4 regions of the Bacillus sp. FAU18 genome follow, and region 2 is predicted to be linked to each of the others. Evidence: riboswitches for the same ligand, from Rfam matches in the RefSeq annotation. Region 2 holds a riboswitch; each other region holds the start of a gene.

The links. A riboswitch is a leader RNA that binds a small molecule or an ion and turns the genes downstream of it on or off. The one in region 2 is predicted to bind S-adenosylmethionine.
Region 1: it holds a riboswitch for S-adenosylmethionine, as region 2 does, so the genes downstream of both, metK (methionine adenosyltransferase) here and AC0OMU_RS06640 (2-hydroxyacid dehydrogenase) in region 2, are expected to answer to the same signal.
Region 3: it holds a riboswitch for S-adenosylmethionine, as region 2 does, so the genes downstream of both, metN (methionine ABC transporter ATP-binding protein MetN) here and AC0OMU_RS06640 (2-hydroxyacid dehydrogenase) in region 2, are expected to answer to the same signal.
Region 4: it holds a riboswitch for S-adenosylmethionine, as region 2 does, so the genes downstream of both, AC0OMU_RS05000 (phosphoadenylyl-sulfate reductase) here and AC0OMU_RS06640 (2-hydroxyacid dehydrogenase) in region 2, are expected to answer to the same signal.

Annotation. Positions count from the first base shown of each region.
Region 1 is NZ_JBVYHZ010000004.1:939,599-942,691, forward strand. It holds gene metK (methionine adenosyltransferase) at 146-1,348, opposite strand; SAM riboswitch class I at 1,516-1,654, opposite strand; gene pckA (phosphoenolpyruvate carboxykinase (ATP)) at 1,851-3,093, shown strand, end outside.
Region 2 is NZ_JBVYHZ010000003.1:1,308,898-1,311,990, reverse strand. It holds gene AC0OMU_RS06645 (molybdopterin oxidoreductase family protein) at 1-1,301, opposite strand, end outside; SAM riboswitch class I at 1,450-1,541, shown strand; gene AC0OMU_RS06640 (2-hydroxyacid dehydrogenase) at 1,624-2,649, shown strand; gene AC0OMU_RS06635 (FGGY-family carbohydrate kinase) at 2,681-3,093, shown strand, end outside.
Region 3 is NZ_JBVYHZ010000004.1:1,220,288-1,223,380, reverse strand. It holds gene gcvH (glycine cleavage system protein GcvH) at 1-79, shown strand, start outside; gene AC0OMU_RS17495 (YusG family protein) at 135-371, shown strand; gene AC0OMU_RS17490 (toprim domain-containing protein) at 449-811, shown strand; gene AC0OMU_RS17485 (thioredoxin family protein) at 813-1,133, shown strand; gene AC0OMU_RS17480 (SCP2 sterol-binding domain-containing protein) at 1,240-1,584, shown strand; SAM riboswitch class I at 1,699-1,805, shown strand; gene metN (methionine ABC transporter ATP-binding protein MetN) at 1,911-2,936, shown strand; gene metP (methionine ABC transporter permease MetP) at 2,929-3,093, shown strand, end outside.
Region 4 is NZ_JBVYHZ010000003.1:901,955-905,047, reverse strand. It holds gene cysP (sulfate permease) at 1-985, opposite strand, end outside; gene AC0OMU_RS05000 (phosphoadenylyl-sulfate reductase) at 997-1,698, opposite strand; SAM riboswitch class I at 1,860-1,965, opposite strand; gene pyrE (orotate phosphoribosyltransferase) at 2,110-2,742, opposite strand; gene pyrF (orotidine-5'-phosphate decarboxylase) at 2,739-3,093, opposite strand, start outside.

The sequences.
Region 1 (3,093 bases), on a different contig from region 2:
TTGCCTCCATAATTAAAATTGTCATCATTGAACCCCTATTTATAGACGCTGTGAATAGTATTTGGTTTCACAGTTATGTAAAAAAATAAACATGAATACAACGATAAAAAAGGGAAAGCCGCTTAACCAGTAAGCGGCTATAAAATTATTCTCCTAACGCTTCTTTACGCAGCTGCTCCGCTTTGTCTGTGCGCTCCCATGGAAGGTCAACATCGTGACGTCCAAAGTGGCCGTACGCAGCAGTTTGTTTGTAGATCGGACGGCGCAAATCAAGCATTTTGATAATGCCGGCAGGTCGTAAATCAAAGTTATTGCGAACAACTTCAATCAGTTTTTCCTCAGAAGCTTTTCCTGAACCGAATGTGTTGATTGAGATTGACACAGGCTGTGCAACACCGATCGCGTAAGCAAGCTGTACTTCGCAAGAATCAGCAAGCTCAGCCGCAACGATGTTTTTCGCAACGTATCTTGCCGCATAAGCTGCAGAACGGTCTACCTTCGTCGCGTCCTTACCTGAGAACGCGCCTCCGCCGTGGCGTGCATAGCCGCCGTACGTATCAACGATGATTTTGCGTCCTGTAAGTCCCGCATCCCCTTGAGGCCCTCCGATTACGAAACGTCCTGTAGGGTTGATGAAATATTTTGTTTCTTCATCAATCAGCTCTTCAGGAACAACCGGATTGATTACATGTTCTTTAATGTTGCGCTGAATTTGCTCAAGTGTAATTTCAGGGTGATGCTGAGTGGAAATCACAATCGCGTCAATGCGGACTGGTTTGTTATTTTCATCGTACTCAACCGTTACCTGTGTTTTGCCGTCAGGGCGAAGGTACGGAAGAATATCTTCTTTACGGACTTCACTTAGGCGGCGGGCTAATTTATGGGCAAGTGAAATTGGAAGAGGCATAAGCTCTTTCGTTTCGTTGCACGCATAACCGAACATTAATCCTTGGTCACCCGCACCAATCGCTTCAATTTCTTCGTCGCTCATTGTGCCTTCACGGGCTTCAAGCGCTTGGTCTACGCCCATCGCGATATCAGCAGACTGCTCATCAATTGATGTTAAAACCGCACAAGTTTCCGCATCAAATCCGTATTTTGCACGTGTGTATCCGATTTCTTTAATGGTTTGGCGAACCGTTTTCGGAATGTCAACATACGTAGAAGTTGTGATCTCTCCGCTTACAAGAACCAAACCTGTTGTCACAGATGTTTCACAAGCAACACGCGCGTTAGGGTCTTTCTTTAAAATTTCATCTAAAATGCTGTCAGAAATCTGGTCACAGATTTTATCCGGATGCCCCTCCGTAACAGATTCTGATGTAAATAAACGACGATTTTTACTCATGATTTGCTTCCTCCTGCACAAGGCCTCCCGAAAGACCTTGTATATATGATACGGAACTCGCTCCCTCTTATACAATGTACAGTTATATTAGAGAATGTTAATTGGCATATTTATGAAATAAAAAAACCTTTTCCATCGAGGAAAGGGTTTGGTCTTTGTGCCTTTCACTCTTATCGCTCAAGGAATCATACAACCTTGCAACAGGTTAGCACCTTGGTTGTCTCACTCAGTTGAACATAATAAATAACAGAGAAACCGGTTGCTGGGCTTCATAGGGCCTGTCCCTCCGCCAGCTCGGGATAAGAGTATCCGCTCAATGAAATATCTTATCGTAAAAGGGTTTGCAATGTCAATATGATTCAGAAGAAATAGGCACCTATATTGAGGGAAAACAATGGAAATGCACACACAAAAAATAATAAATAGTATAGACTATTTGAAAATATATGTTATACTAATTCACAATTAGCAAAACACAAAAAACGATAAAGGAAGGTTTCATATGAACTCAGTTGATTTGACCGCTGATTTACAAGCCTTATTAACATGTCCAAATGTGCGTCATAATTTATCAGCAGCACAGCTAACAGAAAAAGTCCTCTCCCGAAACGAAGGCATTTTAACATCCACAGGTGCTGTTCGCGCGACAACAGGCGCTTACACAGGACGCTCACCTAAAGATAAATTCATCGTGGAGGAAGAAAGCACGAAAAATAAGATCGATTGGGGCCCGGTGAATCAGCCGATTTCAGAAGAAGCGTTTGAGCGGCTGTATACGAAAGTTGTCAGCTATTTAAAGGAGCGAGATGAACTGTTTGTTTTCGAAGGATTTGCCGGAGCAGACGAGAAATACAGGCTGCCGATCACTGTCGTAAATGAGTTCGCATGGCACAATTTATTTGCGCGGCAGCTGTTTATCCGTCCGGAAGGAAATGATAAGAAAACAGTTGAGCAGCCGTTCACCATTCTTTCTGCTCCGCATTTCAAAGCGGATCCAAAAACAGACGGCACTCATTCCGAAACGTTTATTATTGTCTCTTTTGAAAAGCGGACGATCTTAATCGGCGGAACTGAGTATGCCGGTGAAATGAAGAAGTCCATTTTCTCCATTATGAATTTCCTGCTGCCTGAAAGAGATATTTTATCTATGCACTGCTCCGCCAATGTCGGTGAAAAAGGCGATGTCGCCCTTTTCTTCGGACTGTCAGGAACAGGCAAGACCACCCTGTCGGCAGATGCTGACCGCAAGCTGATCGGTGACGATGAACATGGCTGGTCTGATACAGGCGTCTTTAATATTGAAGGCGGGTGCTACGCTAAGTGCATTCATTTAAGCGAGGAAAAGGAGCCGCAAATCTTTAACGCGATCCGCTTCGGGTCTGTTCTCGAAAATGTCGTTGTTGATGAAGATACACGCGAAGCCAATTATGATGATTCCTTCTATACTGAAAACACGCGGGCAGCTTACCCGATTCATATGATTGACAACATCGTCACTCCAAGCATGGCCGGCCATCCGTCAGCAATTGTATTTTTGACGGCTGATGCCTTCGGAGTCCTGCCGCCGATCAGCAAACTGACGAAGGAGCAGGCGATGTACCATTTCTTGAGCGGTTACACGAGTAAGCTTGCCGGAACCGAACGTGGTGTAACGTCTCCTGAAACGACGTTTTCTACATGCTTCGGCTCACCGTTCCTGCCGCTTCCTGCTCACGTCTATGCTGAAATGCTCGGCAAAAAGATCG
Region 2 (3,093 bases):
AAAGCGGATGTTGCAGGCAGTACAATGTCCGCATATGCAGCCGTTTCCGTTAAAAACAAATCATGAACCACAGTAAACAAGTCTTCCCGCAGCAAGCCCTGTCTGACTTTGTTTGCTTCCGGCGCAACGACGGCCGGGTTTGTTCCGTAAATAAAAAGAGAGCGAATCGGCGGATCTGTTTCCAAAAGCACCTTGCCAAGCTGATTCATATTAAACGACCTCGGTGTGCGCCCTTGCAATAAGTCGGGCCGCTGCAAGGCATTTGTGTTATATTCTAAAATTCCGCTGTTATGCTTAATTGCGCCGCCCCCTGTGTGCAGCCATTGGCCGGTGATCGCCGGAAGACAGGCAATCGTCCTTACAATCATCCCACCGTTATCGTGATGCTGGGGTCCGTTTCCGATTCTGATAAAAGAAGGGGAGGTTTCCCCGTACATTTTTGCCAGTCGGTAAATATCTTTGGTACTGACACCGGTGATCGTCGACACCTTTTCAGGATCATATTGTTTCACGTGTTCACGGAGCTCTTCATAGCCAACCGTGTACTCGGACAGAAATGCTTCATCATGAAGGTTGTCTTTAAATAAAATGTGCATGATGCCAAGAGCAAGTGCACTGTCTGTTCCCGGCTTTATTGGAATAAACCAATCTGCGAGACGTCCTGTTTGATTTTTATGCACATCGATCACAACAATTTTGGCACCTTGTTTTCGCGCTTTTTGGGCGATTGTAATTTGGTGCATGTTTGTGCTGACCGCATTGATTCCCCAAAAAATAAATAGTTTTGTATGAACGGTTTCCTCAGGATCGATTCCCGCGCTTATGCCCATTGTATATTTATAGCCTTCAGATCCCGCTTTGCTGCAAATCGTCCGTTCAAGCTGGCTTGACCCCATGCGGTAAAAAAAGCGGCGGTCCATTCCTTCAGCTGTCAATTTCCCCATGTTTCCGTAAAAGCTGTAAGGAAGTATGCTTTCAGCTCCCTCTTCATCAATCAGCTGTTTCCAGCGGGAGGTGATCGTATCGATTGCCTCTTCCCAGGAAATCGGTTCAAATATCGCTTGGCCTTTCGCACCTGTTCGTTTGAGCGGTGTAGTCAGCCGCTTTTCATCATAGATGCGCTCCGTCATATTCCGGACTTTGTTGCATATGTTTCCAGCTGTGACAGGATGATCAGGGTCTCCTTGCACTTTTACGATTTTCCCGTCTTTTTTATGTATTAACAATCCGCACTGATCCGGGCAGTCCAGCGAGCAAACGGATTTGAAAATGCCGTTTTGTTGTGTGGCAAAAGATTTCATGGCCCAGTTCCTCTCTCTAGTTAGATATTTTGTAAGAATTATAACATTTCCGATGATAACGTCAATTCTGAAAAAAAGAGATTGACATCAATATGAGACTTCTTTATGATAAACGTATTCTTTATTCTGAAAATTACATACTCAACATTTTCTATCCAGAGAGGTGGAGGGACTGGCCCTATGAAACCTCGGCAACATTATTGTGCCAATTCCAGCAAGCGACAGCTTGAAAGATAGGAAAGCAAGGTTTATACCGGCGTCTGCCTGTAACAGAGCGCGCCTATATATGAATCTCTTTCCATCTTCGGAAAGAGATTTTTTTATGAAAAATACGATGAAAAGGATGTTTTGCACCATGACGGTTTTGGTTACAGCACCGTACAACGAAGAAGGACGAAAAGAGCTAGAAAACTTGTTTGGCTCAGTTGCTTATCAATCTTGGAAGGAACAAGGCCGGGCATATCGGGAAGATGAACTCATTCAGCTGCTAAAAGCAACAAATGCGACAGGCTTGATTACTGAGCTTGATCAGGTAACAGACAGCGTATTTGCTTCTGTTCCCGAACTTTCATTTGTCGGTGTTTGCAGGGGAATGCCCTCCAATGTGGATGTGGCAGCTGCCTCAAAAAGAGGCATACCTGTTTTTTATACACCAGGGCGGAATGCACAAGCCGTTGCTGAAATGTTTATTGGAAATGTGATTACCTTTCTCCGCCATACCAGCGTCTCGAATCAATGGCTGAAGGATGGAAAGTGGGACAGTGATTACCTACAGGCTTATGTCAAATTTAAAGGAAATGAATTATCAGGAAAAACGGTTGGCATGATTGGGTTCGGGGCAGTTGGTCAAAGGATTGCAAAACTGCTGACTGCGTTTGACTGTAAAATAAAGTATTACGATCCATACATTCAAGACGATCATCCGCTGTATGAAAAAGTATCTCTTAAAACGGTGTATTCAGACAGTGATATCGTTTCTGTCCATCTGCCTCGTACTGAGGAAACACTTGGACTTATTGATCGGAAGTATTTTGATCTGATGAAACAGAGTGCGATTTTCGTCAATACTTCAAGAGCAGTTGTTGTAAACCGTGAAGATCTTTTATCTGTATTAAAAGAACATAAAATCAGAGGTGCGATATTAGACGTTTTTTATCATGAACCTCCAGAGGAATCAGATTATGAATTGATTTCATTGCCTAATGTTCTGGCAACACCGCATCTCGCTGGAGCAACATTTGAAGTGGAGGATCATCACGTGACGATACTGAATGAAGCCCTCAAAAAGTGGAAGGGTGAAAAAACTCTTAATATTCCGACAGTTTTTAACAAGGACGAACTGAACTGAAAACAGGGGGATAAGAAAGGAGGCTAAGAGAATGAAAAAACAAAAAGGCTATCTCGTTTTTGATATTGGCACAGGCAATGCGAGGGTAGCGGTCGTGAGTGTAACTGGCAGTGTTCTAACAGTTGAACGGGAGGACATTGTGTATTCCACAGAGACGCTTTACCCGGACAGCCGTTATTTTTCTCCTCAGGTGCTGTGGAAGCAGGTGATGAATTTGGCAAAACGTGCGCTATCCCGTTCGCATGATATTGACATCATTGGTTTGACATCGACGAGCCAAAGACAGGGGATTGTTTTGATTGATCAAAACGGCAATCCTTTTCTCGGGCTGCCGAACATCGATAATCGCGGTCGAGAGTGGGAGGCGAGCATTCCCGATCGGGAAGAGATATACAGCCGCACAGGCCGCCTGCCAACCGCACTTTTTTCTGCGCTCAAGCTTTA
Region 3 (3,093 bases), on a different contig from region 2:
CGTTGAGCCATCTGACGCTTCTGAAATTGAAAAACTGATGACAGCAGAGCAATACGAAGAGATGACACAAGAAGACTAAAACAGGATAGCCGTAAAAGCAATTGGACACGCTAACGTTATGGGAGGTGTCCAATATGGCTTTCGACAAACAAAAGCTCGATGTCACCAATGACGTGACAGGCCGCTTTCAAAATGGCCGGCTCTCGTTATATCATGATAATGAGATGATCGGCCAAATGACAAGCATGAATGAATATGAGCTTAAGTCCGGTTATTCCTTTGAAAATGAGAAATTTTATAAGACAGCCGATGTGGTCTCTGGAGACGACGCAAAATATGTAGATTGTGACTACGAAAACGGCTGGTGTTAATGTTGGCGGTGAATTTCACTGCCTTCTTTTACAATCTGAACGTTTCAAATTTGACGCGGCAGGTGAACAAGATGAAGATGGATGAGCTGGAAAAGGTTATGATTGTCGAGGGGAAATCAGATAAAGAGAAAATCGAAAGCGTCCTGAATGAGCCGGTGCGCATTATCTGCACAAACGGAACAATCAGCCAGCTGAGGCTTGAGGAATTGGCTGACGAGCTTTATGATAAAGACGTCTATATATTAGTTGATGCTGATGAATCAGGTGAGAAATTGAGAAAACAGCTGAAGCGTGAATTTAATGAAGCCTGCCATCTCCATATCGACAGAGCCTATAAGGAAGTAGCGGCTGCGCCCAGGCACCACGTCGCCTCTGTATTGCTGCGTGCGAATCTGAATGTCCATACTATTTTTCTTGAAAGAAAGTCCCGAGGTGTATAGCATGAAAGAACTCCAAGAACACGAACTTGACCACATTGAAGATGATGTGTACCTTCTATATTTATATACTCCGTTTTGCGGCACCTGCCAGCTTGCAAGCAAAATGCTGACAGTGGTGAAAGAAATGCTGCCTGATGTCGCCTTCTATCAAAACAATGTCAATTACTCTCCGACATTCGCAAAAGCGTATCAAATTGAAAGCGTCCCTTGTTTTCTGCTGTTTAAAGGCGGAAAGATGGTCGAAAGAGGATATGCATTTCATTCCGTTTCTTATTTATATGAGCTGATCAAACAAAAATCATCTTCCGCATCCCATTTATGACATATTTCTCAGCATATCCAATGAAATTGTCGTTCGTTTTATAAAGGGGTTCTTGCGACAAAGAGAGAAATGTGTATGTATGACCAACAAATAGGAGGTTGTACATATGGAGAAAGCGGAAGTTTTAGAAGATGAGTATCAGCATCTGTTTTTAAAACCCCTTTTGAATGCCTCAACATTGCTCATTACCTTCCAAGGAGAAGCAGAAGCCTTAACCGTCTCAATAAACGAACAGGGAGAAATGAAAAAAGTTTCCCCGCCCCAAACGTCCAACCTGACCTTTTACGGAAACCAAACGGAAATTATTGATTTATTGCACGGAGACATTTCCCTTCAGCACCTCATTCAGAGCGGAAGCCTCAAAGTAAAGGGGTCATTCAGGGCCCTGTTAAAACTGGAAGCCATTCTCTGGCTGACAAATGGATTTTTTCAGAGGATTTTAAAAAATTAAAAAATAATAAATTATTATAATAGTAAAAGTTGACATCATTTATTTTATTGACATTTAATCATTCGCCGTGCTATTCTACATTAAGAATTTCCGGACGAAAAAGACTATATATTTCTCTTATCAAGAGAGGTGGAGGGAAGTGCCCTATGAAGCCCGGCAACCATCAACACTGTTGAAATGGTGCCAATTCACACGAAGCGTTCAGCTTTGAAAGATGAGAGAAAGGCATTTTATATAAGCCTTTCTGCTCAAGTGTGCAGAAAGGCTTTTCTTTTGCAGAAAAAACCGGAAGATTTCTTAGAATAGTGTTAAGGCAGGTGATTGCTTTGATCAATCTTCAGGATGTTTCAAAAATTTACAAGTCGAAACATGGAGATGTCAATGCTGTCCAAAATGTCTCGCTTTCCATTAAAAAAGGTGAGATTTTTGGAATTATAGGATATAGCGGAGCTGGTAAGAGTTCCTTAATCCGTCTGCTGAACGGCCTTGAGAAACCAACCTCAGGAACCGTGGAAGTGGCGGGAACCAAGATTAATGAAGTAAATGGACGCGGTTTAAGAAAAGCACGCCATGAGATCAGTATGATTTTCCAGCATTTCAATTTGCTTTGGTCGCGGACTGTCAGAGATAATATCATGTTTCCTTTGGAAATTGCCGGAGTGAAAAAGAGCGAGCGGATCAAGCGCGCCAATGAACTGATTAAACTGGTAGGTTTAGAAGGAAAAGAAAAATCATATCCGTCCCAGCTGAGCGGCGGTCAGAAGCAGCGTGTGGGAATTGCCAGAGCGCTTGCAAACAATCCGAAGGTTCTTCTTTGTGACGAAGCGACATCAGCATTAGATCCGCAAACGACAGATTCAATTCTGGATCTATTGTCCGATATTAATGAAAGACTCGGTTTGACGATTGTGCTGATTACGCACGAAATGCATGTCATCCGCAAAATCTGCAACAGAGTCGCCGTCATGGAAAACGGCAAGGTGGTCGAAGAAGGCGAGGTTCTCGATGTCTTCAAAAATCCAAAGGAACAAATGACAAAACGATTTGTTCAGCAGGTGACAGAGCCGGAAGAAACGAAAGAGACGCTTCAGCACCTTCTTGATGATACAGCATCAGGAAAAATGGTTCAGCTCACATTTGTCGGTGAGTCAGCTGAACAGCCTCTGATTACAGAGATGATCAGAAACTTCAATGTCAGCGTCAATATTCTGCAAGGGAAAATTTCGCAGACGAAGGATGGGGCTTACGGTTCACTGTTCATCCACATTGACGGGGACGAGGAAGAAGTGCAAAACGTGATCCGATTCATTAATGACAAACAGGTGAAAGCAGAGGTGATCACGAATGTTTGAAAAATACTTCCCGAACGTTGATTTAACTGAATTATGGAACGCGACATATGAAACACTTTATATGACGCTGATTTCTTTACTGTTTGCTTTTGTCATCGGGGTCATCCTCGGCTTGCTGCTCTTTCTGACGAGCAAAGGAAGCCTCTGGCAGAATAAA
Region 4 (3,093 bases), 410 kb from region 2:
CTAAAAGCACACTTACCATGATAAAGATCGAATAATAATCTGCTTTTAAAAACAAGGATACAAGCAGATAAGAAATCGATAAAGATAAAAACGGCGATGCGATCCATACCTTCAGCATCGTTTGAACAACTTGTTTATGGAACACGTTCGGACCGTTTTTTGCCATGCCTATTCCGATAATAGACGATGACGTGACTTGCGCCAAGGGCACCGGCATCCCAAATACAGAACTGATGATCACAAGTCCTGCTCCTGTACCGGATAAGAGAATGCCTTCCCCTTTGGAGAATCTCGTAATTTTCTTCCCGTTTGTTTCTAGCACACGCCGGCCTAATAACAGTGCGCCAAGAGCAACAAAAGCTCCTCCATACAAGGTTCCTTTTCCGACATCAAGCACACCGGCAGCTACTAACGGGCCAACAGCATTCGCCACGTTATTCATGCCGGCAGAGAATGCTTCGAAAAATCCGGCAACTAACAAAACAATGCCGAGGATTTTTTGTTTTTTAGAAGATTTTACTTCAATCTTAAAATAACGAAACAGCTTAGATACGAAATAGGTGAAGCCGAAAGCGAACAGCGGGACAAAAACCCAAAATGACACAATGATCAGAAGATTGTTCACAAACAATACTTTATAAGCCACTCCCACGCCGACAACCGCCCCGACTGTTACTTCACTTGTCGACAAAGGAATGCCGAGCAGATTAGCAGTAAAGAGCGACAGGGCAGCAGCTCCAATAATGATGCAAACAATCGTCAGTGTAATCGTCTGCTCAGGAATAATGCCGGAGCTGATTGTTTTTACAACCTCGCCTCCGCCAATGACCGCCCCGGCAAAGACACCGACTGCGCATAGGATCAAAGCGTAGGTTTTCTTTTTGATGGCTCCGGAGCCGTAAGCAACCCCCATCGAAGCTGCAGCGCCGCTTGCACCAATATTCATCGCAAAAAACAAGCTAAATAAAATAGCGGCTAATTCCATTTTGCAGCTCCTTATTCATGCAGTCCGCATTCTGTTTTCGCCATACCATTCCATCTGCCTGAGCGCAAATCCTCTGCTGTAAAAGCGGGAGCAGTGCAAGGCGCACAGCCAATACTTGGATATCCTTGGTCATGAAGCGGATTGTAGTCCAGTTCATTCCGGGATGTGTATCTCCAAATGTCTTTCCAAGTCCAATGGATAAGCGGGCAAACTTTTACTGACTTGAATTTTTCATCTTTGTTTAAGAAATTCGTATTGGCACGGCTTGGCCCTTGATCACGGCGCAGGCCGGAAAGCCAGGCTGGATGTCCTGAAAGCGCCTCTCTTAAAGGAACGACCTTTCTAAGATAGCAACACTGATTCGGCTCTCTTTCCCACAGCTTGTCACCATGTTCTTCGGCTTGTTCCTCAAGGGTGAGGTCTGGTTTTTTCAGGATGATATTAAGACCCGGATAACGCTCTTTCACTCGTTCAATTGTTTCATAGGTTTCTTTAAAATGAAGTCCTGTATCAAGAAACACAATCTCTGCGTCTTTTTTCACTTTATAAATTAAGTCAATCAGAACGATTCCCTCAATTCCGAAACTGCAGGCATAAACAAGCTGATTGCCGTAATGGCCGTATGCCCATTTTAAAACTGACAGCGCTCCTTTATAAGGATCGTCTTCCGGAAATGTAATCGTTGGTTCTTCCCAATTATCATACGTTAACATTTCTTCTTTCCTCCTTTCGGAGACAAACAAACAGTAGCTTTCTGCCGGTTGTCTTTTCCCATGTAATGTGATTCGCGGCTGCTGATATACAGATAGCCTTTTTACCTCTTAAAATAAAAAACTTTCAATCCGGCGGAAAGAAAGACAGGAACAGCATGCAGCCCTTATCTTTCAAAATGGAATTCATTTTGCTGGAAGTAGCACCTTACAAACTATGCAGGTTGCCGGGCTTCATAGGTCCAGTCCCTCAGCCGCTCTTGATAAGTTTTTAGATTTGTAGTAAATTTTAGCACAATTCTAACATAAGTCAACCCGACTTTTTTTATAGGATTAATAAAAAAACAGGCCTCATAGCCTGTTTTCAAGTACAGCAAGGCTTTGAAGCCTCTTTACATCATTTGAATTTATTTTTTATTTTTTAAACCAATCTTTTGACTCGGGATTTCGTTTCCATGTTTGCAGCTTTTTTAGATCATCTGAATGAATATTTCCGTTTTCAAGCGCGACCTCTGTGAGCGTATCATAATCAGTTAATGAGTAGTATGGCAGTTCTGCCTTTGCGAAGGCTTCCTCCGCTTTTGGAAGTCCGTACGTAAAGATTGAGACGACACCAAGCACTTCACAGCCGGCCGCTTGTAGAGCTGCACAAGCTTCAAGCACGCTGCCTCCTGTGGAAATTAAGTCTTCAATGACGACTGTTTTTTGCCCTTCTTGCACAGCTCCCTCAATCTGATTGCCTTTTCCGTGCGCCTTCGGCTTGCTCCTCACATAACACATCGGAAGATTCAAACGGTCAGCCGCAAGAGCAGCATGAGGAATACCGGCAGTTGCTGTTCCCGCAATCATTTCAGCTTCAGGAAAATGCTCTTTGACAAGCTTGCTGATACCTGAGGCAACTTCGTTTCTGACCTCTGGGAAAGATAGCGTAAGGCGGTTGTCACAGTAGATTGGTGATAAAATGCCGCTTGCCCATGTGAACGGCTCGTTCGGGCGTAAAAATACAGCTTGGATGTCTAATAGATGTTTTGCGATGATTTGTTTCAAGATTTGATTCCCTCCCATTCAAGTCTGACAGCCTTATAGGCTTTTACCGGGTCTTCCGCTTTTGTAATCGAGCGTCCTACTACAATCGCTGATGAACCTTTCTCTCTTGCAATGGCAGGCGTCGCTACGCGGACTTGGTCATTCGCAGCGTCCTCTGACATTCTGATCCCCGGAGTGACAGTCAGAAATGAAGGCGACACCGCTTGGTAAATGGCTTTTGCTTCATGAACAGAGCAGACCACTCCATCCAGTCCGCTTTCTTCCGCCTGTTTGCTGTAGTGCACAACCGTATCAATCAGAGACTTTTCAATCAGCAGTTCATCTTTCATGATTTGTTCAGATGTGCTTGTC